DNA from 3 places in the Deinococcus malanensis genome. Region 2 is predicted to be linked to each of the others. Evidence: riboswitches for the same ligand, from Rfam matches in the RefSeq annotation. Region 2 holds a riboswitch; each other region holds the start of a gene.

Region 1 (9,859 bases), on a different contig from region 2:
GTGGTCTCAGCGAAAGTGCGTGCCTGCAGTTGCCAGCTACCACCAACAGGCGCCCACCCGGTAGCCTCAGGCGACCCGGTAAATGGTTCACGGAAAGCACCTGTGCTCTCAGCCGTAGGGGCAGGTGCCGGATCTGGCATTTCGGGCGCTGTCGTAGCACTAGGGGCGCCCTCTACCGTGACCTCTGCGCTGTCAAACGCGGCCGATCCGACGGATGTGGTCAGCCCAATATGACCAGCACGCGAGCGAAGAGGAATAGTCTTGGCAAGCTGCCGACCGTCCAGGACGATGCTGTAGCTGTCCGTGCCCACCTGGATTTCCAGCACGTGCCGTCCAGCCTTTTGAGGCGGCAGGGTCTGTGCGAAGCCCGCTCCAATGAAGTCACCCTTCTGGTCAAAGTGCCCCCAGAACAGACCGCTGCCATCGTCGGTGTAACGAACCAGTTGCGCGCCGTTTTTGGAATCAGCAAGGGGAGCATTGAACATGATCCCGTCCCCGTTCCCCTGCAAGTTCCGGAGGGCCACGCGGAAGGTGTATGGCGGCTGGTAGATGCCGGTGGAGAGGAGGGCCAGGTCATAGCCCTCTGTCTGCTCCTGCACCACCGCACCATCCTGAGCCGTCCACCGCCCTCCCGCAGGCCTCCATCCAGCTGCCTCGACGCCCCGAGCCAACGCCGCCGGGTCAAGCAGGTTACCCGTCCGGCCCGGCGCATCCTGAGCGGTCGCGACGGCGGGCAGGGTGCTTCGCGGAGATTCGGCGCGGGCCAGTAATGGATGCAGCAGCAAACCTGCGGCGGCGACAAGACCCACTGTGACGCCGGTGATGAATTCCGGGCGTCGGGGATTGAAGCGCCAAGTAGGCACGGAAGCGTCCCGTGGCACGGCTGGACTGCGCGCCGGCTTTCCGCTGAGGACGTTACGCAGGACGTCACGCGCAGGAATCTCAATCTTTTTGAACGTCAGGATCGAGACGCCGACGATCAGCGCCAGGTAGACGAGCAGGAAGGATAGACTTGTCCCCCCGTTAGTCGCGATCCCAGCGGTGTTAGAGAATTTGTACAGCCAGTCCCAGAGGGGGGCGTGGAAGATGTACATCGAGTAACTCGCCTCGCCAAGCAGCACCAGAAATGGAACGGAGAGAACGGCAGTGAGGACGCCCTTCCCCGTCGCCAACGCGTAGATCAGCGCAGCGAACAGGGGAGCCAGCAGGCCATTGTGAAGAAACACGTACGGAAAGCTGCCGCTGAAGGCCAGTATAAGCAATAGGGCCAACGCCACCACGGGTCCGAGGATTGTGCCTGCCTGGACGTCCATACGCCCCTGTGCCCGGCGTGTAAGATAAAACTTCCCCAGGGCAAGGCCCATCAGGAACTCAGGCAGGCGGGTGAGTGGGTTGAATTTCACGGCGTTGAGCCAGGGTTCATAGGTGCCCAGCGCGCTGCCTGAACGCTCTGTTATCAGATGCGCCGTTGGGGGCAGAAGGGACAGCAACCATAATCCCAGGAAGGTCAGGGCGAACGCGCCCGACGTGGCGACCCGGAATTTTGGGTACAGCAGGGCGGCCAGCAGAGGAAACAGAAGGTAGAAAAAGGCCTCCACAGACACTGACCACGATGGGCAGTTCCAGACGCAGGCCGTGTTGGGGATCCAGGCCTGTAGTGCAAGAGGCGCCGTTAGACCTGTGAGCCATGCCGTCAAGGGTGAGATGTAGTCCCCAGAAGCCTTACCAATGAAAAAAGGCAGCCACAGCAACAACCCCAGCAGGTAGACGGGGTAGATTCGAGCGACACGAGCAATCCAGAACTTGCGGGCGTCCACCGTCCGGCGGGCATCGGCGTCAAGGTAGACATAGGTCAGGATGAAGCCCGACAGCACGAAAAACAGCGTGACGCCAACATAGCCGGAATGGAGGATGTTGGAAACCCAGAATGGTGCCCCTTCGAAGGTCCGCAGGCCATAGTGATACAGCACGACGTGCATCGCCGCCAGGAAACGCAGGCCGGTCAATGCATGCAGCGTTGGTGCAGGGAGCGGCGATGTGGTCACACGGTCACTTTAAAAAAACGAGCGTGTATGTGACGCTCACGGAAACTTGAGATCGCACGGGCATCTTCACGTTTTGTGGGCCGTGCCGGGTCCAGGTCTCCAGTCAGGTGCAGCAGCGGGCCATGCACGTAGATAGGATATGTAACCTGTTCAACTTCAGGGATGCGCCCGACGACGGGGCAACTTGCGTATTCTGCAACCCGCTCTTTCATCCAACGAACGAAGATCCATCGTCGGATGAAACACTTGGGGAGGCCATGATCATGGTTTCTCCCGCTCCCTGGTTTAACCGAATGCCAGGCTTTGTAGGCCGCGTCGATCATCGTCAATCCGGTGTTCAGCGCCGTGACGCCAGCAGTGCGGTCAAGGTGCACTTTTCCTCCGGTAGTGGCAGGGGAGATGGGAGAAATCCGGTATGCGCTCCCGGCAGAACCGGAATTGGAGGACAAACATTCCAGATGCTGAAGTTCAGTGGTTCACTACTTCCCAAGGGCTGCTTGGGCGCCGCGAAGACGAGCACAGGGGTCAGGGAGAGTAGCGAGTGCCTGCCGTCCCGTGTGCCCTCGCTTCCAGTAGCTCCACAGCGGCCGTACTGGCCGCCGCAGTCAGACGCCACTGCGCCGTGACTTCACCTGCTGTCAGAGTCAGACTGTAGCGCCCTCCATTTTTGACGGAGTACAGGGTCAGGGCGCTGCCATTGACCTGGAACGTGACCGCACGGTTTGCCAGTTCAATTCGTACGTGTACAGGCGCGGTCCCCAGACCTGCGTCAGGACGAGAGCGTGCGGTTTCGCTGTTGTTGATAAAGAGGCGCCAGACTTTGGTGTGCTCCTCCCGGCGCAACTGAATCACCTTGGGAGTGGTCGCGGCCGAGGTAATGCCTACTGCAACTCCGTCATGGGTAGGAGTTCTGGGCTGACGGAACTTGACTGCGAGCGAGACTGGGTTGGCGTACCGTAGAGGCTGACTGGCGTACGACCCTCCTGCGTCAAGGTTCACGCCAGCCGGCAGGGGAGTGGTGCCATTCAGGCCATTGATCTTCCCGTCGGTCACTTGACCATCGACCAGCGACACCGGAGCTTCTCCCTGGCTGGAATATTGGTTCGTAAACGCCTGGGCAAAGACTGCGGCTGCCGCAGAGGCCCGGCCTGATCCGTCGATCAGCCCGAAAGGGTTCCGGTATGCTCCCGGAACGTGGTCATAGGCCGCCCACGCAATCAGGCCGGAAAACCCGTACTTTTCCGCCCAGTAGACGCTTTCTTCTACAGCACGCTTCTGCATTTCGGGCGTACTCGGCGTGGTGGGCCGTAACCCGAGCGGCAGATCCCACTGCATGCCAGGTACGATCATGCCACTGTCGTCATTGTAGGAAGGCCAGCCCAGTTCCGAGAGAACCATCGGCTTGCGAGCAATGTTATGGTCGCTGATATACCGGTAGATGGTAGCGGGGACAGCATAAGGCCAGAAGCCGTTGTCTGCCCACAGGTAGCTGTTGAAAAACAGCGCGTCAGACAGGTCGTAGATCGACTGGTGGCCCACAGGCGCACCTTCGAACTTCTTGAAGGTATTGTCGAACGCGGCACTGTTGACATACACGCCCAGATGCGGCGCCTCGTCTTTGATCACCTGCTTTAAGCGGCCCATCCAGGTCAGGATTCGGCCCGCGACCTCGGGATCTGCCCACGCGCCGAACCCGTCCGGCTCGTTCTTCAGATTGACGCCGTGTACATTGGCTTTGGCTGCCAGCATCCGGGTCACCCAGCGGGCGTAAGCTTCATGGTAACCGTAGTTTGTCTCCAGTGTGGTCCAGTCAAATCCGCCATGTTCCAAGGTCTCCATCTCCATAAACAGGGTGGGGACGACGTCCAGACCTTCGGCGCCTGCGAGGTCGATAAAGCGGCTGACTGTCTGTAAGCGCGCATCATTGAATGTGCCCTTTCCATCTGTAAATCCGAGTTGTCCCCAGGCGCGGTATTCATGGTCGTAGAAAAGGAAGACGCGCACCGTATTGATGTTCAGTTCCCTCTTCATCTGCTGAAGATCAGCTCGAACCTGTTCGTCCGTCAGCTCTCCGCGTTCGTATTCCCCCCACCAGGAGGGATTCCTTGCCAGCCGTGGCCAGTACATTGCCCCTTTCATTGGCGCTCCCGTACTGGTGAGCTCAGAGGCGGTCATCTGAGACCACTGAGCACCAACAGCACTGGTCACTTCGGTTGGGCGGGTGGGCGCACTTGTACACGCTGTCAGCATCAGGCCCATAAGTAACAGGGCTTCCGACAGAAACACCTTGCCCGGGCGTTGTTCCCAATTATACTTCGGTGTGGCCCGGCTGCTAAGGCGATACCGCTGGCACAGGCCACGAAGGGCATCGACAGGCAACATAGAGTTGAATACGTAACGGATGCCCACAAGGCCTCCCTTCTTTCGGTAGCTCAGCCGACCACTGGGGTCCCGGAAGCTTTGCGTCACCACCTCACAGTGGTTTTGCCGTTGTCGGTTAAGAGAGACAGGCCAGGAGGCTTGTCACCTTGCACAGATTAGAGAAGTGTTGATGACGCTCCCCTTACACCTGGATAACGTGAAGTTCGCTGGTTCACGGGCCGCTTCTCACGTAAGGTCGATACGGACGTCTGGTTTGAAGGCAGCTTTGAGTGCCTTCTGAGGATATGGCGTTCAGGCGGTCATTTCGGTGGTAAGGGAGCGATGGGTTCGAATTCAGTCGCGCTCAACCACCGAAGTGTTGGTCTGTCTTTTCCGCCGCTGACGCAAGAATCATGTCAGGTAGGCTGCTCTACATTGCCAGCATGTCGAGCGCTCCTCAGCCTGAACAGGAATACGCCCGGCTCCTGGACCTTGCCCGGTACGACATTCTCGATACAGCCCCTGAGAAGGCTTTTGACCGCATCACCCGACTGGCAGCCCGGACTCTGCGAGCGCCTTCAGCCGTTCTGAATTTTGTGGATCAGGATCGGCAATGGGGAAAGTCGTGTTTCGGGACGACCGACAGCACAGCTCCGCGCGAGCACTCGTTTTGTGCCTGGACCATCCTGAGCGACGAGGTCCTCACGGTGGCGGATGCCCGCCAGGATCAGCGTTTTCTGGATAATCCGCTGGTCCTTGGGAGCCCGAGTATCCGGATGTACGCGGGCGCACCACTCACCACGCCCAGTGGACACCGTATCGGCTCCCTGTGCGTGTTCGGTGATGCGCCCCTTGACCTTGAGCCGGCGGACCTGGAGGCCCTCCAGGATCTCGCAGCGTTAGTCATGGATGAACTCGAGTTGCGGCTGCACAACCGCGCACTTCAGTCCCAGGTGAGCATGCAGGGCCAGCAGCTGCAGGAATTGCGCCAGTTGGTGACGCACGCCCAGGTTCTGGAAGACATCAACAGGCTGCTGGACGCCACATTGAGTCCTCAGGAGGCCACCCTGGAAGTCTCGCGCCTGATCGGAACAGCCATTCACGCGGACTGGACCGGACTGATGGCTTTTGAAGCGGACACCATGACCGTTCAGGTCGCCCACCACCAGCCTGACCTGAACCCAGCCCTGCTGGCATTCGCGGCGCGCCTGCCCGACCTCGCGGGCGGCGTGACGCGTTCCCTACGAAACACGAAGCACACCACTTATCTCGAGGACTACCCGCAGCATCCCCTGGCACTGCCGGAAGGGGTTGAGGCTGGGCTCAAGTCAGCCGCGTGGGTGCCACTCGGTCAGCATGCGAACATCGACTACCTGCTGATTGCCGTTCGCGCTGACCGAGGTCGCCGCGCCGCGTGGCGCGCCAGTGACCGGGCATTGCTGGACGCTGCCGGGCGGAGCGTGCGCGCCGCGCTTGTCCGGCACTCGGTGCTGGAAGCCAGCGTTCTGCAGGCGCGCCGGGACCCATTGACCGGTGTAGCCAACCGCCGCGCGTTTGACCAGGATCTTGAGAGGCGGGCACATTCACGGCAGTCATTTACCCTGGCCTTGATTGATCTGGACGGCTTTAAGCTTGTAAATGATGTCGAAGGGCATGCGCAAGGTGACCGTGTCCTTCAGGTGTTCGCTACGGCACTTCACCATGAAGTCCGGGACTTTGGTCAAGCCTACCGGTACGGAGGCGACGAGTTCGCACTGCTGTTGGACCCGACAAGTGAGGACGACACCATGGAGCACGTCGATATTGCGACCCTGGCTGCCCGTCAGGTGACGGCATTGCCCCTGGGCGCGAGTACTGGCGTGGTCAAGGCAGAAGCGGGGTACTTTTCTGGCACCGAACTGCCGGACCTGGAACGACAGGCCGATCAGCGCATGTATGAAGCCAAACGACGCCGCCAGCGCCTGCGTGCGCAACTGCCGACGAAAGTGTGACAGTCCTGGTGGACCTGGGACGATATTGGCAGGGAGTTCTTTTCCTCCAAATTGGCAGTCTTTAACAGGAAATCTTTCGGCACTGGACATTCTTGAAAGGCGATTTCGAAGCGTAAACGCGAAATCCTCGTTGAGCGGGGCTATTCGACTTACGGGGCAGAATGCAGGTCCTGGCTCACCTCCCTTTTTTGCCTGAAGCACAATGGGATGAGGTTATGAGCACATGGTTTTGCCACCATGCTTCGGCGCGGAGATAACAGTCACTGGGAACCACAGGCACATGGCTATTTGATTAGGGCCTGTATGGTTTGTACGAGGGTCTCGTTGGACGTCTGTGACTTCATGAGGGCAGCAGCAACCCGTTCCACGCTGGGGCGGTCGAGTTCGCTTGCAGAAAACACCAGCACCGGCACGGGAGGGAACTGAGCACGCAGGTGAGGCAGCAGTTCCAGTCCATTTCCATCGGGCAGGCCGAGATCCAGAAGTACCAGATCAAACTGAGAGAGTTGAAGCTCGGTCAGGGCGCCTGCCACGCTCCCGACCTGGGTGATCCTCGTCAGCTCGCCCAGAACCTGGCCCACCACTTCTCGCAGGTCCGCGTCGTCTTCGACATGCAGGACATGTGGCTTTGAATGGTCATCCCGCCTCAAGGCCAGACGCACGGCGGAAAGCAGCCTTGGCGTGTCCAGGGGTTTGTTGAGCCAATCCACCACATACAGAGCGTCACCCAAGAGAGTACTTTTCGTTTCATCAGCAACGGCACTCAAGACCACGATCGGCAGGTCAGCCGTCTGTGGCCGGCTGCGCAGCTCTCGTATAAATGAGATGCCGTCCTTACCGGGAAGTAGCAAGTCCACCAGGAGCGCGTCATACGTGTGTTCGAGGAGCCGCTGCTCGGCCTCCTCGGCGCTATAGGTCAGGTCAGCCGTAATGTTTGCCTTTTGTAAGGTCAGCTGCAGCACATGGGCAATGTTCGGGTCATCCTCGCACACCAGTACCCTGCGACTCACGGCACCCGGCCCAGCGGTGGGCGTAGCAGGGCTAAGCACAGGAAGCTCGAACCAGAACACCGTCCCCCCCTCTGGATGATCGTTGAAGGCGATGGTTCCACCGTGCCGCTCGACAATGGCCCTGCTGATGCTGAGTCCGAGCCCGGTGCCGCCTCGCTCACGGGTGTCTGCCGCGTTCGCCTGAGCGAAACGTTGGAAGATCCGGCTGCGGAACTCCTGCGGTATGCCTTCACCCCGGTCGCGTACACTCACCCGTACCCGGTCTGCATGACGGCCAAGGGCAATGGTGACGGTTTCTCCACGGGGGGAGAACTTCACGGCGTTTGAGATCAGGTTCGCCAGGACCTGAGTCAGCCGGTCTGGATCACCCTGAATACGCACGTCACCCGAGTCATTCAGGTACTCAAGGTTGACGTCGTATTGTTGAGCGTATCCTCGATTCGCATCCACGGATTGCTCGGTGAGGCTTCCAAGGTCCACGGCCTTGATGTGAAAATCCAGCTTGCCGGACTCAAGTTTTTCGACGTCCAACAGGTCATTGATCAGTCGCACGAGGCGTTCGGTGCTGCTGAGCGCAATACCGACCAGGTTCTGTCCGCGCGGCTGGAGTTCGCCGAATATTCCACTTGCGATCAGGCTCAGCGACCCCCGGATGGAAGTGAGCGGCGTACGGAGTTCGTGGCTCACGGTGGACACGAACTCACTTTTCATGCGCTCCACGCGTTTGCGATCACTGACGTCGCGCAGCATCACCAGAACCTCGTCATCCTGTATGCGCACACATCGCACCTCGCACTCGGTAGCCACACTGTCTCCCGAAAGGAGCATTTCCAGGCAGAGGACATCATTTTCGTGCAGAGATGAATGGATGGCACGTTGTAGCGCTTCCGTCTCCTGGGGCGGCAGGACGTCTTGAATGTGCTGCGCGCCGCGAAACACAGTGGGGGAAAGGGCGCCGGCCTGAAGACTCAGCACCCGGCCCTGGTTGTTCAGGTGAATCAGGGTGTCAGGAATTGCGGACAGCAACGCCGTGTTCTGCGCTTCACTGGCTTGAAGTCTGGCATTGGTCGCCTGCGCATATGCCAGGGTCTGCTCCACTGCACGCTGGCTGACGCGCAGTTCGAGTTCGCTGGCGACAAGCGCAGCGAATCGTTCTAGGACCTCGCGCTCCTGCTGGGAAAACGGTAGCCGGGGTTTGCGGTCAATCGCGCAGAGGCTGCCGATCACATGACCGGCACCAGTAATGATAGGCGCACCTGCGTAGAACTGAATGGTGGGCTCGCCAGTCACGAAGGGGTTGTGCTGAAAGCGCGGGTCCTGTCGGGTGTTGGGAACGACCATGGTCTCACGGGTATGCACGACATGCGCGCAAAACGAGTGCCGTCGGTCCCCTGCGAGGGTGAGGGTCCCAATACATGCTTTGCTCCACTGGCGCTGGTCATCGACGAAGTTTATAGCTGCGATTGGCACATTTAAGGTGTGGGCTGCGAGCCAGACGATATTGTCGTATGCAGCTTCCGGCAGGGTATCGAGAATATCGAACCGGGCAAGTTCCAGCAGTCGTTCATTCTCCCGCTCGTGTTCGCTGGTCTGGTCGTGGTTCACTTCAGCCCTCCCCGTCGGCATCTGAGGTTCACATGCAGTTTATGCCTTCGCGTTGACCGTGAGGGTGACCCGATATGGCGTCGATGGAGATAAGCCCCCACGATAGGAGGCACCATCATGACTGATCGCAGAATCCACACCGCCGAGTTCAAACGGGATGCCGTGCGACTGGCCCGAACCAGCGGCAACCTGGCCGGGACCGCCCGGGAGCTGTTGGACGACACCGTTTTTGAGAACCGGGAAGTGGCTCGACACGCGGTCTTCGAATTCATCGAGGTTTTCTATAACCGCCAGCGTCGTCACTCAACTCTTGGGTACTTGACGCCACTGGAGTTCGAACGCCAAGCTACAGCCGCTTAACTTCAGCTACGCAATATCGGGCCAAGCCCAGTTCGACGCGCTGGTGTTCATCGGGGCGAGTCCACGCTACCTGAACGACCAGACGTACTGGGGTGGCTTCGAACGGGCCGACGTCGACGGGTTCTACGGCCTGGTGGATGGGCGGCAGGGCTGGCAGGACGCCCTGACCGGCATGCTGCTCAACCAGCCGGTGTCCCTGGCGCTCCAGGAGGTTGCACAGCGGGTTCGGGGCGTGCGGCCGGAAGTGGCGGGTGTGGTGGCGCGGGCCATCTTCGAGTCCGATTACCGTGACCTGCTGGAGCAAGCCCGGCACCCGGTGCTGGTGACGCAGACCCGGGCCGACAGCGCGGTCCCGACCAGCGTCGCGCACTACCTGGCACAGCACCTTCCAGATGCAGAAACCGCCTTCCTGCCGAGGGTGGGGCACTTGCCCAATTTCACAGAGCCCGAGGCCTACAAGACCGTCCTGAACACCTTCCTGGACCGG
Region 2 (9,859 bases):
CCCTGGCCCAGCAGGCGAAGAAGGCCGAGGTCATCGTGCGCGCCACGCTGGGTGCGCCTGCGACGGTCAAGGACGGGGACGTTACCTACGTCGTCTACCCACTCGCCGTAACCGAAACCGTGCTGGGCGACGCCGCGCGACTGCCGCAGCATGAGGGCCGGCCCGCACTGATGTTCCTGCAGGGGTTGCAGGACCTGCCGGCGCTCACAAGCGGCCAGGAGGTGATCGCGCTGCTCTACGCCCGCCGTCTCGACAGTCCGCTGGTGGGCTTCAACCAGGGGCTGTATGCCGTGACTGACGGCAAGGTCAACGCCGGGGACATTACCGATCCCGTGAAACTGCGTGACGCCATCCGCGCCGCGCGGGAGGCCCAGTGAAACCGCGCGGCATGGTCGGGCGCCGTATGCTGCTGGTTGCGGCGCTGCTGTGTGCCTCCGGCCAAGCAGGGGCAGCAACGCTCAAGTTCCGTCCGCAGGGTGCAGAAATGTTGCGGCTGGTGCAGGCTGCCATCGCCACGCTGAACACCAAGGACCTGCCGGTGACGCTGGATACCGCCAGCGGTCCCATCCTGGCCCTTGGCAGCAGCGGCGCCCCCTTCAATCCGGATGTCGCCGCGCGGGTCGTGGTGGTGGGCACCGAGCGACGCATCGAGTTCAACCCTCAGGGTCCCCTGCCGCTGGCCGATGCACTGCGCGCCGAGCTGAGCCGTGAGCTGGGCCTGACCGAGTGGTCGCCCGCCGCAGCCCGTACCCGCCTGAGCGGAGCAGATCTCAACGGCGACGGTAAGATCGACCTGAGCGACCTGGCCCTGCTGATGAACAACTATGGCAAGACCAACGCCACGGTCGGGGACCTGAACCAGGACCGCAAGGTGGACGACGCCGACCTGAGGCTCTTCAGCAGCCAGTACCGGCCCTGAACAATCCATTCTGACCCTGCTGTTCCGCCCCTGATCCCGGCACCGGGCTTACCGGTCCCGGATCAGGGGCGTACACTGCCCGCATGACCGACGACCGTTTCCAGGACACCATAGACCTTCAGGACTTCCTGAAATTGCGCGGCCTGGTCGAGACCGGCGGCGAGGCAAAGTTCCGCGTCCAGGGCGGCGAGGTCCGGCTGAACGGTGAAGTCGAGACCCGCCGCCGCAAGAAGCTCCGCCGGGGCGACATCGTGGAATATGCCGGGCACCGCCTCAAGGTGGACTGGTGACCAGCAACGCGGACCCCTATAGCCAGGCAGTGCAGGAATTTCGCAGCCGCAAGGATGCGCACTTCAAAGCGGGACAGGGTCCGCTTGAACCCGCCGCGCTGCCGGACTTTACGGGTCTGTCCTATTTCGCGCCAGACCCGGCCTGGACGTTTACCGTTCCACTTGAACCTCTCCCGCAGGACGCCAGCGCCGAGTTCATCCTGCAGACCAATACCGGGGAAACACGGACCATGGCCCGCTACGGCCGCGTACAGGTTCCGCTCCCTGGCGGAGAGCACAGCCTCAGCGTCTTCACGCCCCTGGGTGAGGAGGCCCCGGCCCGGGTCTTTATTCCGTTCCGGGACGCCACCAGTGGCCAGGAAACCTACGGGGCAGGGCGCTACCTGGACGCTCCCGTGGGCCGCGACTCTGACGGCGGGCTCCTGGTCAATGTGGACTTCAACATGGCCTATCACCCCTACTGCGCCTATGGCGACGGCTGGACCTGTCCGCTGCCCCCCCGCGAGAACGTGCTGCCTGAAGTGGTGCGCGCCGGCGAGAAGTTGCCCACGGCTCCCGCCTAAGCGCTCAGCGCGCGACCACGGCGTAATACAGCCTGTTTACGCCAGCGTCCTGCAGGGCATCGCGACAGGCCAGTAACGTGCGCCCACTCGTCAGGACGTCGTCAAGCAGCAGGACCCCCCCTGGCGGCAAATGCCGGAAATCCGCCTGAAAGTGGCCATGGAAGTTCTGCCGCTGTGCTCCCTGCTGGCGCGCCTGTGATACACCCGCACGCCGGCGCGTCAGGGCCTGGGGCACACAGGGCACACCCAACTCCTGCGCCAGCCCGCAGGCCAGCAGCTCGGCCTGATTAAACCCCCGCTCACGCAGCCGTGACACGTGCAGCGGCACCGGCACCACGGCCGTCACGCCCCATTCCAGTGGCACGCCCCGCGCCAGGGCCGGGCCCAGAATGCCCGCCAGGTCGCGGGCGCCCCCGTACTTCAGCGCCCGCACCGACCGTCGCAGCACTCCCCGGTACGCACCCAGCGTGACCAGATGTGGCTCGACCCGGCTGCACAGGGGACTATGAACCTGCACCTGCGGTCTCAGGGCGGCGCGGCAGCCTGGGCACAGTCCGGCCTCCGGGCCCAGTTGCTGCCCACACCCGGGGCAGGCACGCGGCAACAGCGTGCGGGTCAGCGCTGCCCACCATTCGCAAGCCATGCCGGAATTGTAAAGCGGTCCCCACTTCTGTTTACGCCGGTTTAACACGGGCATGGAACCCTGACCAGAACGCCAGGAAGCACCAGATCAACAGCTCTTTTTGCCGCTGGTCAGGAACACGCCGTCATCAGTCTTATCAGGGAGGTCAGAATTGCAGTTGCTCAGGCACGCCCACCGGTTCGAATACCGCAACGGCCAGGGACACGACCAGCTGGCCGCGGTCGACGTGTGGGCCGCTTCTTCCGGCCAGCGGGCCCTGCTGGTTCTGCGCGACGTCCCGTCCAACCAGGCGCCACATGCCCTGCACGCCCTGCACGCTGACCACCTGTGCTACCTGCTGCGTCCAGAAGCGTCGGTCCAGGTCATGACCCTGGGCTGTCAGTCAGGAAATCCCACACGCCAGCCCCGACTGCTGGTCGGGTCCCCAGCCAGAGATGGAGTCCACGTCGGCATGCCCCTGTACTCCTGCGACGTTTATCGTTGGCATCCAGCGGCCTGGGTCAGCCTCCGCATCACTCCAGGATGAACTTCACGCCTTCTTCGAAGGTGACCTGCCCGGCCATGGTGCGCGGCAGCACGGCATTGCGCCGCCAGGGCATCCACTCGGTCTGCCCGGTGGCGCTGCGCAGGAAGCCGCGGACTCCGACCTCGATATAGCGGGCTGGGCCCTGCAGCAATGCCGACAGACCCGCCCGCACCGTGTCAGGGTCGCGCAGCGGACCGTTCAGCCGGGCCGAAGGCACTTCGGCCGGCGCCTTCATGGCCGGAGCCTCGTGGGCTGGACGGGTGGGGGACGGATGCGGGCGGTACAGCTCGACCCGGAATCCCTCCAGGGCCAGCAGAACAGAAAGGGCTTCAGCCTCTGGCAGCGGCCGGGTGAAAGTCACATGCAGGTCGAGTTCAAAACCGCGCACGCCCTTGTCGGTTCTGGTCTGTGCGGGTGCATGGTCCGGGCCGGTCACGCGCCCGCACTCCGTTTCAGCAGCCGGCGGTGACTGTCCAGGTGACCGGCCACCATCCGCATCCAGTTCAGGGCGTCCAGTTCGCCATAGAAGGGGTGCCACATGGTGCGCTCCGGGACATCGCGAAGCTGCGCGGCCGCCGCTTCAAGTCGCGTGCGGTGCTCTGCCCAGCGGCCTTCCAGGTCTGCCCAGGCCAGCCCGTGAGGACTGGGCAAGGTGTGCGCCGGCGCCTGACGCCTGCCCTCTTTCAGCACGCCCGGTGTCTGGGGAAGAGGCCGCAGTTCCCGGTCGGACATCAGCAGACCCACCAGACGGGTAATCCCCTCGTTGATCAGCAGCACGTGCTCCGCTTCCTGGGCAGGCGACCACTCACGCCCCGGCTGGGTCACGGACCAGTCGGCCTGGCGGGTCCGCAACTCGGCCTCGAAGGCGTCGAGTTCAGCTGCCAGGCGTGCGCGCACCTCGTCGGGGGTACGGCCCATGATCAGCAGCACAGTCGGGTCTTGAAGGGATTGGGTCATGACGGCAGTGTACGCGGTGCTGTGCAGGGGAAGAATCCCCGTCCGCGACGGGCCGTACTTCTCACAGAGGGTCTGCCATTTGTTTCGAGCTCAGGGCAAGGTACGTAGAGGGGCAGAGAGCTTGGCAGCAGCACATCTGCGTCGTGCTCTGCCTCCGCAATTCCACATGAGCGCCCGTTCATGTCCGGAAGTACGTTTCCTTTTCCGTAGTCTGCCAGTCTCTTCCGCCGGACCGGATCCTGGGAGAATCAGGGTTCAGGGCATATTCCTGTCAGCCGTCCAGAGATCAGCGAAGGACCAGGATCATCCGACCCTGGGGCCCGCAGTTCCCACCCGTCCAGCTCTTCTCAAGGGCTCAGCCCTGTGTCAGACCCGGGTCTGGCGCTCCCTGTCAGCGCACCGGCTGGCCGATCACTTCTTTGCCGCCCAGGTAGGGACGCAGCGCCTGGGGAATTCGGATACGGCCGTCGGCCAGCTGATGGTTTTCCAGCAGGGGCACGAGAATGCGCGGCGCGGCAATTCCTGTGTTGTTCAGCGTGTGGGCGTAGACCAGCCTGCCGTCCTCGTCGCGGTAGCGCAGCCCTGTGCGGCGGGCCTGCCAGTCACCCAGGTACGAGCAGGAATGCGTCTCTCGGTACTTCTCCTCACTGGGTACCCAGGTCTCGATGTCGTACATCAGGACCTTGCCGGCACCCATGTCGCCGGTACAGTTCTGAACGACGCGGTAGGGCAGTTCCAGCGCCTGCAGCAGCCCCTCGGCATTGGTCAGCAGGGTGTCGAACCACCGCAGGGCCTCGTGCTCGTCGGCGCGGCACATCACGTACTGCTCGACCTTGCGGAATTCATGGACACGGATCAGCCCACGCACGTCTCGCCCGGCGCTGCCCGCCTCGCTGCGGAAGGCGGCGCTGATGGCGGCATAGGTCACCGGCAGGGTATCGAGCGGCAGCTGCTCCCCGGCGAACAGGCTGTTGACCGGCACTTCGGCCGTGCCCGCCAGCATGAGCTCGTCACCCTCGATCTTGTAGACCTGATCTTCCCCACCGGGGAAATGTCCGCTGCCGACAAAAGCCTCGGGCCGGGCCAGGGCGGTAGTGGACAGCGGCGTAAAGCCGCGTGCACTCAGGAAGTCCAGCGCAAAGGTCAGCACGGCCATCTCCAGCATGACCGCCTCGCCCTTAAGCAGGTAGCTGCGGCTGCCCGAGACCCGCGCGACACGCTCTGGGTCGCTCCAGCCCTGTTTTTCCAGCAGTTCGACGTGATCCAGCGGCGCCACGCTGAAGGTGGGCAGCTGGCCTTCGCGGCGCAGTTCCACGTTCTCGGTGTCGTCCTTCCCGACCGGCACTCCGGCATGCGGAATGTTCGGCACGCGCAGCAGCAGCTGACGCAGTTGCTCCTCCTGCGCACGCAGGGCCGGTTCCTGGGCCTTGAGTTCGTCGCCCAGATCCTTGCCCTTCTGAATCAGGGCCGGGCGCTCCTCGGGGGTGGCTTTGGGCACCAGCTTGGCATTCGCGTTGCGCTCGGCCTGCATGGCCTCGACCTGCTGCTTCCGGGCGGTCAGTTCACGGTCGAGGCTCAGCAGATCGTCCAGGTCTAGGTTCACGCCCTTGACCTCGATGGCGCGGCGGACGGTTTCTGGATTGTCGCGGATAAAGCGCAGGTCGAGCATCAGTCGGCCTCGACCGTGCGGGGCACGCGGATCTGTCCGCCCTGCATCTCGGGGGCCAGGGCCTCGATCACCTCGGGGGCAAACACCTCACCGGGCACGTCGTCACGCAGCACGTTGACCAGATCCACCGGCCGCTGCATTTCCTCGACACCGTCGGTATTCACTTCCCGGAGTTGTTCGAAGTACCCCAGGATGCTGTTCAGGTCGGCGGTCATCGATTCGCGCTCTTCAGGTTCGAGGTGCAGCCGCGCGAGCTGCGCGAGGTGGTCCAACTGGGCCGCGTCAATCATGCCCCGAAGTATAGGGCGGCGCTGCGAAGAGGTTTTAGGGCCTGCAGAGACCTGAGGGCCACAGGGATTCAGGTGTCGAGTGCAGGTTGTGGCGACCGACGCCCGTGACCCGTTCCAACAAACGAGTGGACCAGCGCTGAAAGTTCCTGAGCGGCGTCCAGCTGGAGATAGGTCCAGCCGTGGTCCAGCACGTGCAGGTCGGCATGAGGCAGGTCACGGGCCAGCCGCGCAGCCAACCTGACCGGAAACACCTGGTCATCGCGCCCCCAGACGATTCGGACCGGCGCGCCAACCGTGCCGAACAGCGCCGCCGCCCCCAGGGTATGACGGCGGTGAAAGCCCCGGATCATGGAGCGGACATCACGGCGCACCCCTGGATTCGTGGTCAGGCCGGCGCTCCAGCGCTCAGCCTGCTCTGTGCTCATGCCGGTGGTACTCAGGCGTCCGAAGGCCCAGCGCTGACGCCCGAGTCTGGGGTGGCGCATCACCCGCCCCAGCATCTGCAGTCCCCCAGGAACATAGGGCAGCACTTTGAGAGAAGCGAACACGGGGGGCAGAAAGTGCTCGTAGGCATCACCACTGGTCAGCACCGCAGCGCCTGTGACAGTGGGATGCCGGGTCAGCACAAGCTGCATCACTGCTGTTGCGGTGTCGTTGCTGATGATGGTCGCGGGGGCCAGTTCCAGTGCCGTGATCAGATCCGCCACGAGATCTGCCAGACCAGACGGCGAGAGGTCGGCGTGCTGCGGCATCGGCTGTCGGTGCGAGCCCAGCGGCAGGTCAGGAACGACACAGCGGTAACCCAGTACTACCATCCGCGTCACCAGGTCGTTCCAGATGGTGTGGTCCGTAAAAGCTCCATGCAGCAATACCAGCGGAGTTCCTTCCCCAGCCTCGTGCACCTCGAGATCACCCTGCCGAAGACGGACCACACGAGACTTGTACTGAACCATAACTCCCTCCGTAACGAATGTCACATTCAAACTATGGGGTCAGTGGGTGCGGAACCATGGCAGATGTCCTGTACACCTTTCCTGCTGTCTCGGCACGAACAGAAAGAATCCCCGACCCTGGCGGGCGGGGGAAGAGAAGTCTCCGGAGCAGAACGGAATGTCGGGGAGCCGCCGAGAGGCCTTCAGAGCGGCTGAAAGCTGACCGAATCCACCAGCATGTAGACCCGGCCGGGTTTGACCTGACCGCCCCAGTTGGGGTCCATGGTGGGCCAGACATTGAGCATCAGGTGCCCGGGCTGCTGGGGCACGTGCTGGCGGGTCTCCCAAACCTTCACGCCGTCAATGCTGAAGGCCAGGCGGTGAGGCTGCCAGTCCCAGGTGTAGGTGTGGAAATCACGCGCCAGATCGGTACGCTGGGGCGAGGGCACCAGGGCGGCGGTCTTGGTCTTCAGGCTGGTCCAGGCCGCCGCGTTCATGAAACTGGTGCGGTGACCCTCGATCTCCACGTCGATTTCGGTGGCGCTGTTGTTGAAGAAGCTGAAGGCACCGCTGATATTACCGGGGCGTGCGCGTCCGGGCGTACGGGCCTCGGGAGTGTGGCTGGCAGCGCGCATCCGCACGCTGTAGCGACCGAACCCGAACCGGCGGTGGGTCTGGACCTCAGCCGCCTGGGCACACAGACCCTGGGGGCAGGCCTTGACGTCCAGCATCAGAACGAGGTGACCGCGGCCATCGGTATAGACGTTCTGCTTCTGAAAAGCGCCCTTGACCTGATCGTTCTGCCAGAAGCCGTTCCAGGTGGACACGCCCCAGGTGGAGGTATCCAGGCGATCAAAGTTCTCGGTCCAGCGTGTAGGGGCGTTCGACTGGGTCTGCGCTCCCGTCACGAGTGTCAGCATCAAAGCACAGCCTGCCAATTTGACCCTATTCGCCCACTTCATCACGCTTCTCCTTTCGGTGGTCCGGCTGACCTCATGGGTCCCGTGACTTTGCGTCCCCGCTTCGCAGCGGGTTTGCCGTTATCGGTGGAAAAGCTGCTTCTGCGGGCTTCCCTCTTTGTCGCAAGATTAACGCATCAAAAATATCACTCCCGGCCCAGCACCCCCCCGTGAAGGGGTGTGGTTAGCTTCAGTGAGCTGGGACGGACCCAGGAACAACCAGAACCAGACATAAAAAAAGACCGCCTGTCACGGCGGTCAGTACGATCTTTCTATCTCAGGATTGTTTACGGATACAGGCCTTAAAGGCGTCCAGGGCTGCCTGGCTGGTGGTCAGACGCCAGTCCACGTTCCGGTCTACCACATGAAACCAGAACACCTTGCGGACCTGAGGGTAACTGGGCAGCACCTGACACATATTGCGGATCCAGGCCGCCTTGTTTCCACCCTTCTCCACGCTGGACAGCTCGCCAAGCTGCATAGGCTTGTTCGTGATCTTCTTGACTGCGCGGTAGGACTGGTCAAAGGTCTGGGCAAACGTCTTCCAGCGGTTCCAGGGATTGGTCGTGCCCCAGTTGTACCCGTCCAGACCGACCTCGTCGACATACGCGTCACCCGGGTACAGCGCGCGGTAGTTCGACCGCATGGTGGGATAGATGATGTTGGGGCTCCAGACCCACCGGACGTTGGCCTTTTCCTCGCGGAAAATGCGGTGCAGACGCAGCCAGGCCCGCTTGAAGTCCTGTGGAGTGTTCCTGGCACTCAGCTGGTACGCGCCCCAGTCGCCATTCATCTCCGGGGCAAACGTGATCGGGATGGTGCGGCCGGTGGTCCGGATACTGCGGGCGAACCCCCGGATATAAGCGTCGTGCTCGCCAGCCGCAATAGCGCGGTAGGTCACGCCCTTGTATTTGTTTTCCCCCAGCCGGATGCGTGGCTGCCAGGACAGCTCAAGCTGCCGGCCCGGCGTCTTGAAGAACTGGAGCGCGGCCTGCCCTGGAAATGGCCGTTTCCAGTCAACGAACCAGCGGGTGGAGGTGAAGGTGCAGCCTACCTTCTGCTCCACAGCGCCCAGAACGGACGGCGAATTCACCGTCAGGCCGAACATTCCGCAGGAGGCCGCTTGCGCTGTGCCAACCAGGGCCCAGACTCCCATCGCGGCGCACATTCGTGTCCACCTCAACTCAGTCTCCCGATCAAGATGCGCGCTCCTCGGGGCCGGTCCCGACGGGCATAGGCAGCGGAAGGGTGGCTGGAGCTATGGCAGCGGCAGGAGACATTGCCGGGGTCCTAGCGGCCGGGTTGGTCATGGCCATATTCAGGCCTACCCGGGGCAGTTTGTTCCAGTGTACGTTGCGGCGGCGAAGGAAGGTCCAGCAGGTCATCATCACTACGATAGCGACGAAAGGCCGCAGGAAGAAGCGCTGGGTTGGCGTGTAGATCAGCATGCGCCACGAAGCTCCACCAAGCGCCAGGGCCGCACCTACGATCACAAAGTCCACCAGAACGTGCGCAATGATGGGCCACACGGCGTCGAAAGTGGAGTACTGCACCAGAATCGAAACGGCAGCGATATCGATCAGCGGACCCACACCGCCCAGCACCAGTCCGTAGAGCAGCATGTAGGGCAGCGTCAGCAGACCTACCTTCCCGGCGCGGGGGTTGAACATCAGATGACGGTATTTGATCATCGTCTGGAAGGTGCCGTACATCCAGCGCATCCGCTGACGCCACAGATGCTTCAGCGCCTGGGGCGGCTCGGTGAAGCTCAGGGCCCGGGGCTCGAAGCGCACCTCGTAACCGGCGGCGGCGATGGCGATGGTCAGATCCATGTCTTCCGTGAGGGTGTCGCGGCTGTAGCCACCGAGTTCCCTCAGCAGTTCAGTACGGAAGGCCCCGGCAGCTCCCGGCACCACCGACACGGTGCCCAGCATGCACTGCGCGCGCTTTTCCATATGCTGCCCGACGGTGTACTCCATGTCCTGAACGTGGGTAATCAGCTTGGCGTCACCGGCCACGCGTACGTCACCAGCCACCGCACCTACCCGGGGGTCGTGGAAGTGGCGGGCCAGGGCAGCCAGGGTGCCCGGGGCGATGGCCGAGTCGGCGTC
Region 3 (9,859 bases), on a different contig from region 2:
GGGTGGGTGCCGGCTGTTGAAAAGACAGCTGCAATGGTGTGCAGACACGAGCATTTCTGCTGCCGCAGTTGCCTGCAGGTCACGGACAGGGCGGAGAGCCTGTCCTGGTGCAAACGTGGCGCGCATCAGGTGGTAGCAACGGGACAGGCGCACCACCACGCGAATGTTGTCTCCAGACCCGGCGTGCCTCGGACGCCTCGATGTGGGTGCTGTGAGGTCCGACGTGTCATCAGTCTTCCGAGCCAGCCTGAACAGCTTTCAGTGTGAAGTGGAACTTGCTGCCCTCGCCGGGTGTGGATTCTACCCATAGCTGTCCCCCATGGCGCTCGACCACCTTGTGGCAGATGGCCAGCCCCAGGCCGGTGCCGGCATACTGGTCCCGGCCGTGCAGGCGCTGGAACATCACAAAAATCCGGTCGAAATAGGCGGGATCAATGCCGATGCCGTTGTCCTCGACCGTGAAGTGGTAGAACTCTCCGTCAGGCTCGGCACTGATCCTGACGTGTGGCGCGCTGTCAGGTTTCCGGAATTTCAGGGCGTTGCCGATCAGGTTCTGAAACACCTGGATCAGCTGAAAAACGTTGCCTAGGACTATGGGCAGCGGTCCACAGGTGACCTGACCGCCGCTCTCCTCGAGCAATCCGCCAAGGCGGCCACGGGCTTCTTCAACCAAATGAGTCGCGGAAACAGGTTCCAGCGTGAGCAGTTCGGCGCCCAGGCGTGAAAACACCAGCAGGTCGTCGAGCAGCGTCTTCATCCGGGCCGTGCCTTCCACGATCAGCCGCAGAAGGTTCTGTCCCCGTTCGTCGTATAGGTCCGCGTAGCGCTTCTCGAGCAGCCCTGTCAGTCCAGCGATGGTGCGCAGGGGCTCCTGAAGGTCGTGTGACGCCACATAGGCGAAACGCTCGAGTTCGGCATTGGTCTGTTCCAGTGCGCGTGTGCGTTCTTCTACCCGCCGCTCGAGCTCAACGCCGTATTCCCGCAGGGCACGCTCGGCTTCCAACTGCACCGTGAGGTTCTGCACGTAGGCCACCACAAACGTCTCGTCCTGCGCCTCATAGCGGGTCAGGACCAGACCCACCGGGATGCGGCGTCCGTCCCGGCAGACCATTTCCTTCTCGTAGGCTTCGGACGTTCCCTGGGCAAATGCCTGCTCAAAGGCCTGAAAGTCCTGTTCCAGAAATTCAGCCGGGGTCAGGGCCGCCCAGTTGACCTGTCCAGCCTCAAATTCGGCGCGGGAGTAGCCCAGCATGTGAAGGTATGCGTCGTTCGCCAGGTGCATCGACCCGTCCATAGCGCCGACGGCGATCCCGATTGGGCTGGCCTCGACCAGGCTGCGAAAGCGCTCCTCGCTGCTTCGCAGCCTGGTCTCGGCACGCACCTGCTCGGTGATGTCCGTGTGAACGCCCACCCACTCGCGGACCTGTCCGTCCAGGTCAAGCACCGGAACAGCGCGTACGTTGAAATGACGCTCCTCGCCGGATGCGACGGTGACCCGCTGGTGAGACTCGTAGATGGTCCGGGAAAGCAGCGCTTCCTGCCAGGCGTCGAACGTGCGGTGCAGGTCCTCCGGATTGACCCGGTCAGTCCAGCCCAGACCGGTGTACTCGGTCTCGGTCTGCCCGGTCAGCTGGGTCCATCCCGGCTGCTTGCCCACCAGCATGCCCTCGGCGGTGTTGGTCCAGACGATCTGACGGGTGGCGTCGATCAGGGAACGGTAGCGGCGCTCACTGATCTGCGACGCCTCGTACCGCGCCGCATTGTCCAGGGCCAGAGCCGCACGTTCAGCCAGTGCCTGGGCCAGTTCCAGATCCTGGGGCCCATACGTGCGCTGGGGATGTGTCGTGGCGAGGGCCAGCACACCAACCGTCCGGCCGTTGGCGATCATCGGCACCTGGATCAGCGAATGCAGTCCCATCCGCTGAACCGCGCGCCGGCGCTGCTCATCCTTGATCTGGTTGATCAGGCCACCTGGAACCACCGGCATCAGCAGCGGGGCTCCAGTGCGCATGACCCACGCGGTCGAGCCGGGGGAGGAGGGATCCGACGGGTACTGAGCAGTGAACCAGCGCAGCAGTTCCACCATGCCCGGGTCGTGATGGGCCACGGCCACCGGAAAAGGCAGACCGTCATCATCGGCCAGAAAGACGGCGGCCCAGTCGGCGACGTGTCGGAGCGCAAGGGAAGCCAGCCGGTCCAGGGTTCCCTGCAGGTCCAGTGAAGCGGCAAGCGCGGCGCTGGCTTCCGCCAGCAAGGTGGCCCGCTCCCGCTCCTCATGCGCCGCGTTGTATCGGCGTGCCCGTTTCAGTGCACAGGAACACGCTTCTCGCACTTCCAGCAGATAGGACTGCTGCTCGTCCGTTATGGCCTGCTCATCGTGGAACGACAGGGTCAACGCGCATGTGACAACCTCCCCGTCCTCCAGGGGAAGCGCCGCAACGGCCCTCGTTCCAGGTTGGAACAGAGGCACAAACTCAGGGAAATCGCGGTCAAGTTGCTCAGCCGTGGCAAAGACGGGCCGCCGTGTTCGAAGAGCATGAACCACGGGATAGTACTCCTGCGCCGGGAAGTTTTCCCAGCTGAGTTTGACGGAGGGCTCGTAGCCCACAGCCCCGACCAGATAGAGTGTCTGATCGTCAACAGCCTCGACCAGCGCCCCACCGTAGGCCCCCATCAGAGGAACGACCTTCTGCAGGATGGTCCGCTTCACTTCGGTGGTGGCCAGAGCCTGAGCCAGGGCCTGTTCGACCGCCAGCAGGTCGTGGTCCCGATGACTGCGCGGGGTTCCGCCATGCTCCGTGTGTCCCTGACCAGTATCCCGCAGTATCACGGCGACCCCCTGGACCTCCTTGCCGGTGTCGTACACAGGCACAACACTGCAGGTCACGGGGTGAGCTTCTGGTGCGGTCACAGCCGCCAGATCACGTCTCGCAACTCCTGTGTCGAGCACTGCTCGACAGGCTTCAACCACAGCCGGGGACACCCCGGGCATCACCTCCACCAGGGGTTTCCCTGCGTCGTGGCTGGCTGGCCGGACAGTCAGCCGCCGGAACACGGCGTTGGTATGCACGATGGCCAGATGCTGGTCCAATACTGCCAGCCCAGCCGACGTCCCCTCCAGCAGGCTATCCAGGGTGGCGAAGCCGACGCTCAGCGCGTGGCCTTCATGGGCGGGGGGCACGCGGTGATTCTAAGGCATTCATCAGAAAGATGGTCTCTTCTTGATCGAGCTGAGCGAGTGGATTTTGCCGGGCAGGACGCAGACATGGAGCCGCCTAGAGGCGGTCTTCGAGGTGGTGTCGTTCGAGGCACTCCTTCAGGGTGTTGGGGATACGACGAAGTCCAAGTTCGACCCTCCAGGCTTGTGGAGAGGTCACGCTGGCCACTGTTGACCTCTGCCTGCGCTTTTAGGAGAACCGGGGCCGCGTGGCACTCCCGAACGTACCGTTCTTGGTCCTGCTCCGAACGGCGCGGTAACGCGACACAAAGGTAGCAAGGACAGCGGGCGCCTGAAGAGTTGCTGCGCACTTTAGCGAAGGTCATCACCGAGCGAAGCCGCAGCCACGCACGTCTGCCAAGAGTCGAACCGCGCCGGTTCCCGGGCGATGCCAGCGAAGATTACTTCATGGCCCACATTCACCACAGGAGCGGTGAGTCCACTGGCCATGAAAGACAGTGGGCTGATCTGAAACAGAGCATTGATAGAGGTACGGCAGCTATCGGTGCAGAGGGACAGGCCTGCCACGCTGAGCAGCATACTCACCGGGCCCACCACAGCCCTGTGCTGCAAAGAACACGCGCTGATATTTGAGGTGGTGCCACAACAAAAACAGGTCTCCCTGGCCAGCGGGGGCAGCCGGCTGTGCTGCAGCTGCAGAACTACCGATCAGAGCAGTACGAACCAACGGTTGTCTCCCAACCCAGGCGTACAGGGCCCTGTGCAGCGTCCAGCTTCGCGCTGGTAGGCAGATGAAGCGCCACCCACTTCGTCAGACCTGATGAGGGAGTCCGATCACGAGGCAGGATCCGCCACTGTTCAAGTCTTAATTTATGAGGAGCCATTCTCGATAAACATGGTAGTTCCGAGAGGCCTTAATGAATGAGTCGTTTTTAAGGTGATTTCAGTCGGATATGACCAGGAGTCAAAACTTCCTTGCGGACTTCCAGAACGGCATTTTCGTCTATGCCATATCTATCGGTTGTGCAAAATCTTTATATCGTCACAATTGATAAAAATGTTATTAAGCTTTGTGTAAGGAGTCTGTCATTAATTTCGACTTAATCTACCGGAGGTGATGAACCCCTCTGGTTCATCTCCCTTAACCGAAAAAGGCAAATCCGTCGCGAGGCGGTGGCGCAAAGCTTCCGGAACCCTAGTGGTTGGCCGAGTTACCGAAAGAAGGGAGAATTTCATGCGTACACGTATTGCTGTCAAAAATCTGGCCCTCACCACTGCCCTGGGCCTTATGCTGGCTGCCTGCTCGAGCACCACCACTCCGGAGTCCACCGTCGAAGAGACGGCTCCGGCACCTGTTGCATCGCAGCCGAATGTGGAGGTTCAGAACGTGGCCGGAAGCTGGCGCGATGATTTCAATACGCTGGACACCGCCCGCTGGTGGGTGTCGTCCAACACCTGGACCCCTTTCTGGGCACGTGACGGCCTGAGCGGTACCTGGGAACCCAGCAACGTCACTGTGAAAGACGGCTTCCTGGTGATGAAACTGGACGTCAGCAGCAGCCTGGTGGCCCGCGCTGCCGAGCTGGCCACCAACGCCAAACACGGCTACGGCACCTACGAGGCCCGGATGCGTGCCTCGAGCAGCAGCGCCGATCCATCGGTGGCAGGCACCGGCACCAGCGGCAACATCAGCGCGTTTTTCAACTTCGTCAATGACTCGGAAACCGAGATTGACCACGAGGTCGAAGGCCAGAACCCCACCACCGACTGGATGGGCGCTTGGCAGACCACCAGCCGTCACGACTACGGTACCGGCGGCACCGGCGAGAACCTGACGCAGGGCTTCCACACCTACCGCTGGGACTGGACGCCCACCAAGATCGACTTCTATATCGACGGCGTGCTCAAGCGCACCACCACCTCCGTGGTGCCCACCGCCGAAGCGCACCTGATGCTGAACCTGTGGCCCACCAACTCCACCGGCTGGGGCGGCAAGGCTACACCTGGCACCCAGTACATGCTTGTCGACTACGTCAGCTTTACGCCGGCCACCGCGACCAGCACGCCGACAACCGCCCCTGTCACCGCCCCAACGGACGACACTGCTGCAGGCGCCCTGGCGCTGACCAAGGTCGCATCCGTATCGGGAACACTCAGCTCGACCGATACGCAGGACTGGTACACCTTCACCAGCACCGATCTGGGCGGCCAGAGTACCGTTTCCCTGACCACAGGCTGGAACAGTGACCTGGAGATCTACGCAGCCGACGGCACGACCCTGCTGGGCAGCAGCCGAAAGGGCAAAGGCAGCACCGACAGCGTGACGCTGAACCTGGCGGCCGGCAAGCAGTACTACGCCCGCGTGGTCTGGTCGAGCCGCACCCCGAGCTACACCCTGAGTGCTTCCGGCGCCATTCGCTGAAGCGAGAGTCAGGGCTTGGACGGAGATCTACAGTTTCTAGATAAAGAATGTGCTGATGACGCGAGCAAGCGGGTGGTCTTGAAGACCACCCGCTTGCTTCGATTGCGCCCATGATGAGGAGCTTCATGCCCTGCCCATCGTTCTGCAATCTCAGGTGACCACTTGGGCGGTGCCGGGTCGTTCCTGGCCTCCATTCCATTCGCCTGTGACCGCCGATCCGTTCCATACCCTCGTATAAAGCTACCTGTGGTGCCTTGTTGCCTGGAACCTACATGCTACGCACCCGATGTCGCACCGACCGGCACGGTCCCCAGCCCCTACAAGGTATCTGGCTGGAGAGTCAACAGAACCGGAACATGAGATGACTGCCGGGCGTAGGCGTCCCGGATGGCCTGACCGGCCTGAAGCCCGCGGCCAGCCTGGGCGAGCATAACTACACTTCCGCCGAAGCTGCCCCGGTCAGCCGCGCGCCGTATACGTCGCCACATGCGCGGGCCAGTTCCACGATCAGGTCAACCTCCGGCACCGACACTTCGTAGTCGTCGCGCATCGACGCGTGCGAGGCCAGGAACAGCCGGCCGACCCCTGCCAGATCCCCCTCACGGAAGGCCTGCACCGCCTGCAGTACGCGGTCGTTTTCGGTGATCACATGCCGGGCACGGCGGGCAAGCAGGTCTGGAAGCCCATCGAGCCGGGGCAGGTCGGTCAGACCGAGGTCGCGCAGGCTGGCCACCTCCAGCAACGCGCAGACCTGTTCGCACTCTGAACGGCGGGTGTTGTAGTCCCCGCCGGCGTGCTGACGCTCCACCCCGGAATGCAGCACCACCAGGCCGGCGTCCTGTGGCCGGGCGACCCCCTCGTACTTTCCGCCTGACGCGCCAGCAGGGCCGCCTCAACGTCTGTCATCTGGAAGCCGTAGAGCTCGCGCAGCCCGCGGATCAGGGCCACCAGCAGGGCCGCAGAACTCGACAGACCCGACCCACGCACTGCACGGCCTGTGTTCGGACTTGCCGTGCGTGTTCCTGGACGTTCTGGCCGAGGCCAATGTCCACGCGGCCCTGCTCGACCAGTATTCCGGCGCGCAGCTTGGAGCCGAGCACCTGCTGAGTCTGGGGCACACGCGGATTGCCATGATCAGCGAGCCCCAATCTGCGGTGGCGGAGCATTCGCGCACCCAGGGATGGCGTGACGCTCTGGCCCGGCACAATCTGGCGCCGGTAGCTACCGTCCACGGGGACTGGAGCGCCAGCAGCGGGTATACCGCAGTCACAACTACTGGGCAATGGTGCCGAGTTCACCGGCTTGCTGGTGGCCACGACCAGATGGCAGTGGGGGCCCTGCGCGCCCTGTGGGAGCGGGGCCTGAACGTTCCCCGTGACGTCTCGGTAATCGGGTTTGACGACACTGCGTAAAGCGCCATGCTGATTCCTCCCCTGACGACCATCCGGCAGGACTTCCCGAACCTGGGCAAGCGCTCCTTTCATCATTTGCTGCAACTGGTGGAAGGTCACGAGCCCCCGCACCTGACCGTCACTCAGCCAGAACTGATCGTGCGAGCCAGCACCGCATCACCCCACCACAGCGCCGTGCGCTACCCAGACCTGATGGAAGCTGTCCGTCGCCTGGGGGAGGCCCCGCAATCGGGAGGAGGGGCGAAGGAATAGGTGTCTGTTGTGGTCGCCTGGGGCTGCCGGGACAAAGGGTCACACCAGTGCCCTGGATTCCCGCCGTCTTCCCAATCTGCTGGCAAAAGTGAGCGCGTAAATTTCACCTCCATACAAACCCAGGGACAGGTGTATCTGCAGGACCGGCCGGACCATATGCTGATCCGTGTTGAGCTTGTTGCTCGGGGCTTCATCCCCAGCCGTCTGCAACCTGTGGTCCTGTAGGAATACCAGTACGGAAACACCAGCAGCGTAGTCAGCCTGCATGCCCGCGGGAAGACCACTCCGAGCCATGGACTGACCTGGTCTGCAGGCAGGCACAATCCCGGGCGATTTCGACGTCACCTGCTGGCCTTCTCACCTGTCGCCGAAAATACATGCGGCTCGACTCCCCGGTCCTCTACCTCAGACGCGCCCGCCACGGCTGTGCCCCTGGGTCGTCCCACGAGCGATCAGGTGCGCGGCGCGCAGAGGCTCGGGAATATGTCCGGTCACGGTCAGGGCCTGCAAGGCACCCTCGGCGTCAGCCAGGCTGAGCCCGACGCGCTGAACCATCACATCCAGACACAGCTCCATCGGGCCGAGCGAAGCAATCAGCTGCCACTTGCGCCGGCCTCCGGGGACACGGGTGAGCAGGGCTGAGCGGATGCGCTCCATGTTCGGGGCGCGGCGGGCCACCACCAGTACAGGAAGGCCAGTCATCTCCCTAAGGGCCCAGGCGTCGACCACGTTGAATCCGGCCAGCGCCACACCCTGAAGCAGGATCAGGTGCAGATGCTCCTGCGCGCCGCTGGCCTCGACGAGCCGGGCCAGTTCAGCCGTGCTGTTGCGCCCGTCGCGCCGGACCCGGCCGCGCACCACCGCGTGCAGGGTCTGCCGGGCGTAGACCGTGCCGAACACTGGAACGTCTCCACGGTGGGTGCGCTCGAACGGCGCGTCGTCGAACCCGATGGCATGCACCCGGACAGGGTCGGGGTTTTGAATTCGGGCGTCAACCCCCTGCAAATTTCCAGCACAGGCAGGGACAACGGGAGGAGAGACGCTTCTCAGGGCAATATCCAGCTTCATGTTCTGGAAAATGCCTATGACTACCGCAGGCAGGTCAGCCGAACCGGTCCAGCCCTCTTCAATACCAGGTGACAGGGGACGCCAGAGCAGGACTGTCAGGCGTCCTTCTGGCCCAGGAGAGGGTTCTGTCCGCCTGCGTAGCCACTGGCCTGCAGCTGGTACAGGGCCGCATACTTCCCGCTCCGTTGCAGCAGCTCCGCATGGCTGCCGGACTCCGTAACTACACCGCCTTCAAGGACGATGATCTGATCGGCCAGCCGAACGGTGGAGAAGCGGTGGGAAATCAGAACAGTCAGCCGTTCCTGGGCCTGCGCCCGCAGGGCTTCAATGGTTTCGAATTCGGCGCGCGCATCCAGGGCCGCCGTGGGTTCGTCGAACACCAGGACCGAGGCGTCCCTGAAATACAGCCGCGCCAGGGCCAGCCGTTGCCACTGTCCACCCGAGAGTTGCCGGCCCCCCTGAAACAGGCGCCCCAAAGGTGTCTCCAGTCCCTGCGGCAGGGTCGCCACGTACGCCGCACCTGCCTGCTCGACGGCGCGGTCCACACCCGGAGCGTCTTCCATGCGGCTGACTTCGGCGATAGCAACGTTCTCTCGGGCGCTCATCTGGTACTGCCCGTAATCCTGGAAGATGATGCTCATTTCCTTTTGAACGCTGCGCGGCGAGAAGCGCCCGGCGTCCATGCCGTTGAAGAGAATGCGCCCTGAGGTCGGCTCGAACAGCCGGGTCAGCAGTTTCACGATGGTGGTCTTTCCCGCGCCGTTCTCGCCTACCAGGGCCAATGCCTGACCGCGGCGGACCGTGAAACTCACGCCTCGCAGCACGTCACGGTCGGTCAGCGGGTAGCGGAAGCCCACGTTCTGGAATTCGATGGTGTCGATACTGCCGTGCCATTCCTCACCAGCGTCTAGGTCGCGGTCAGGAAGTTCCAGGAAGGCAAAGAGGTTACGCATGTACAGCAGGTTCTGGTAGATCCCACTCAGGCCGTTGAGAAAGCCGGAGACGGTGCCCTGTACCTGCGCGATCCCCAGGATGAACACGCTGAAATCTCCGACGCTCAGTTGCCCGTCCACGGCGCGGCGCAGGATCAGGGCGCTGGCCAGCCCGATCAGCAGGGCCGATGTCAGCGAGGCGGCGAAGCCCCAGAGGGCCCGCTGCCTCACCATGGCGTCGAGTTGTCTGCGAAAACCCAGGTAGTATTCCCGCCAGCGGCCGAGCAGGTGGCCTTCGAAACCGAACAGACGGACCTCCTTGACCAGGGTGTCGGAGGTCAGCAGGCTACCTAGGTAGTTCTGGACCCGGGCGTCGTGGGTCTGGCGGCGCAGCATGCGGTAGTTTTCGATGCCGAAGCGGTTGCTGACATACACGTTCGGCAGACTCGCCAGCAGGACCAGCGGCAGCACCCAGAAGCCCAGGCGGGCCATCAGAACCCCCACCGACACCAGCGTCACCGCGGCCCCTGCCAGCCCGACAAGTTGCGTTGCCACTCCCAGCGGCCGTGATCCCACCTCGCGGTACGCCTGCTGG

The links. A riboswitch is a leader RNA that binds a small molecule or an ion and turns the genes downstream of it on or off. The one in region 2 is predicted to bind cyclic di-GMP.
Region 1: linked by a shared signal. The riboswitch ahead of IEY49_RS18330 (hypothetical protein) and the one ahead of IEY49_RS09950 (family 16 glycosylhydrolase) in region 2 are both predicted to bind cyclic di-GMP.
Region 3: linked by a shared signal. The riboswitch ahead of IEY49_RS15720 (glycoside hydrolase family 16 protein) and the one ahead of IEY49_RS09950 (family 16 glycosylhydrolase) in region 2 are both predicted to bind cyclic di-GMP.

Annotation. Positions count from the first base shown of each region.
Region 1 covers NZ_BMPP01000021.1:132-9,990, reverse strand. The annotation lists gene IEY49_RS18340 (acyltransferase family protein) at 1-2,045, opposite strand, end outside; gene IEY49_RS18335 (hypothetical protein) at 2,042-2,419, opposite strand; gene IEY49_RS18330 (hypothetical protein) at 2,571-4,076, opposite strand; cyclic di-GMP riboswitch class I at 4,469-4,544, opposite strand; gene IEY49_RS18325 (sensor domain-containing diguanylate cyclase) at 4,850-6,397, shown strand; gene IEY49_RS18320 (ATP-binding protein) at 6,682-9,012, opposite strand; partial or broken gene IEY49_RS21570 (IS3 family transposase) at 9,217-9,372, shown strand; gene IEY49_RS18310 (alpha/beta fold hydrolase) at 9,416-9,859, shown strand, end outside.
Region 2 covers NZ_BMPP01000007.1:100,874-110,732, forward strand. The annotation lists gene IEY49_RS09895 (hypothetical protein) at 1-377, shown strand, start outside; gene IEY49_RS09900 (hypothetical protein) at 374-919, shown strand; gene IEY49_RS09905 (RNA-binding S4 domain-containing protein) at 1,003-1,209, shown strand; gene IEY49_RS09910 (DUF1684 domain-containing protein) at 1,206-1,772, shown strand; gene IEY49_RS09915 (ComF family protein) at 1,777-2,415, opposite strand; gene IEY49_RS09920 (hypothetical protein) at 2,567-2,941, shown strand; gene IEY49_RS09925 (hypothetical protein) at 2,928-3,377, opposite strand; gene IEY49_RS09930 (DinB family protein) at 3,374-3,898, opposite strand; gene serS (serine--tRNA ligase) at 4,290-5,567, opposite strand; gene gatC (Asp-tRNA(Asn)/Glu-tRNA(Gln) amidotransferase subunit GatC) at 5,567-5,857, opposite strand; gene IEY49_RS09945 (alpha/beta fold hydrolase) at 5,926-6,810, opposite strand; gene IEY49_RS09950 (family 16 glycosylhydrolase) at 6,993-7,709, opposite strand; cyclic di-GMP riboswitch class I at 7,764-7,838, opposite strand; gene IEY49_RS09955 (glycoside hydrolase family 26 protein) at 8,026-8,916, opposite strand; gene IEY49_RS09960 (glycosyltransferase family 2 protein) at 8,945-9,859, opposite strand, start outside.
Region 3 covers NZ_BMPP01000015.1:6,035-15,893, forward strand. The annotation lists gene IEY49_RS15715 (PAS domain S-box protein) at 230-3,181, opposite strand; cyclic di-GMP riboswitch class I at 4,322-4,397, shown strand; gene IEY49_RS15720 (glycoside hydrolase family 16 protein) at 4,413-5,600, shown strand; gene IEY49_RS15725 (hypothetical protein) at 6,034-6,423, opposite strand; gene IEY49_RS21920 (GHMP family kinase ATP-binding protein) at 6,306-6,587, opposite strand; partial or broken gene IEY49_RS21530 (substrate-binding domain-containing protein) at 6,617-7,264, shown strand; gene IEY49_RS15740 (endonuclease dU) at 7,670-8,332, opposite strand; gene IEY49_RS15745 (ABC transporter ATP-binding protein) at 8,428-9,859, opposite strand, start outside.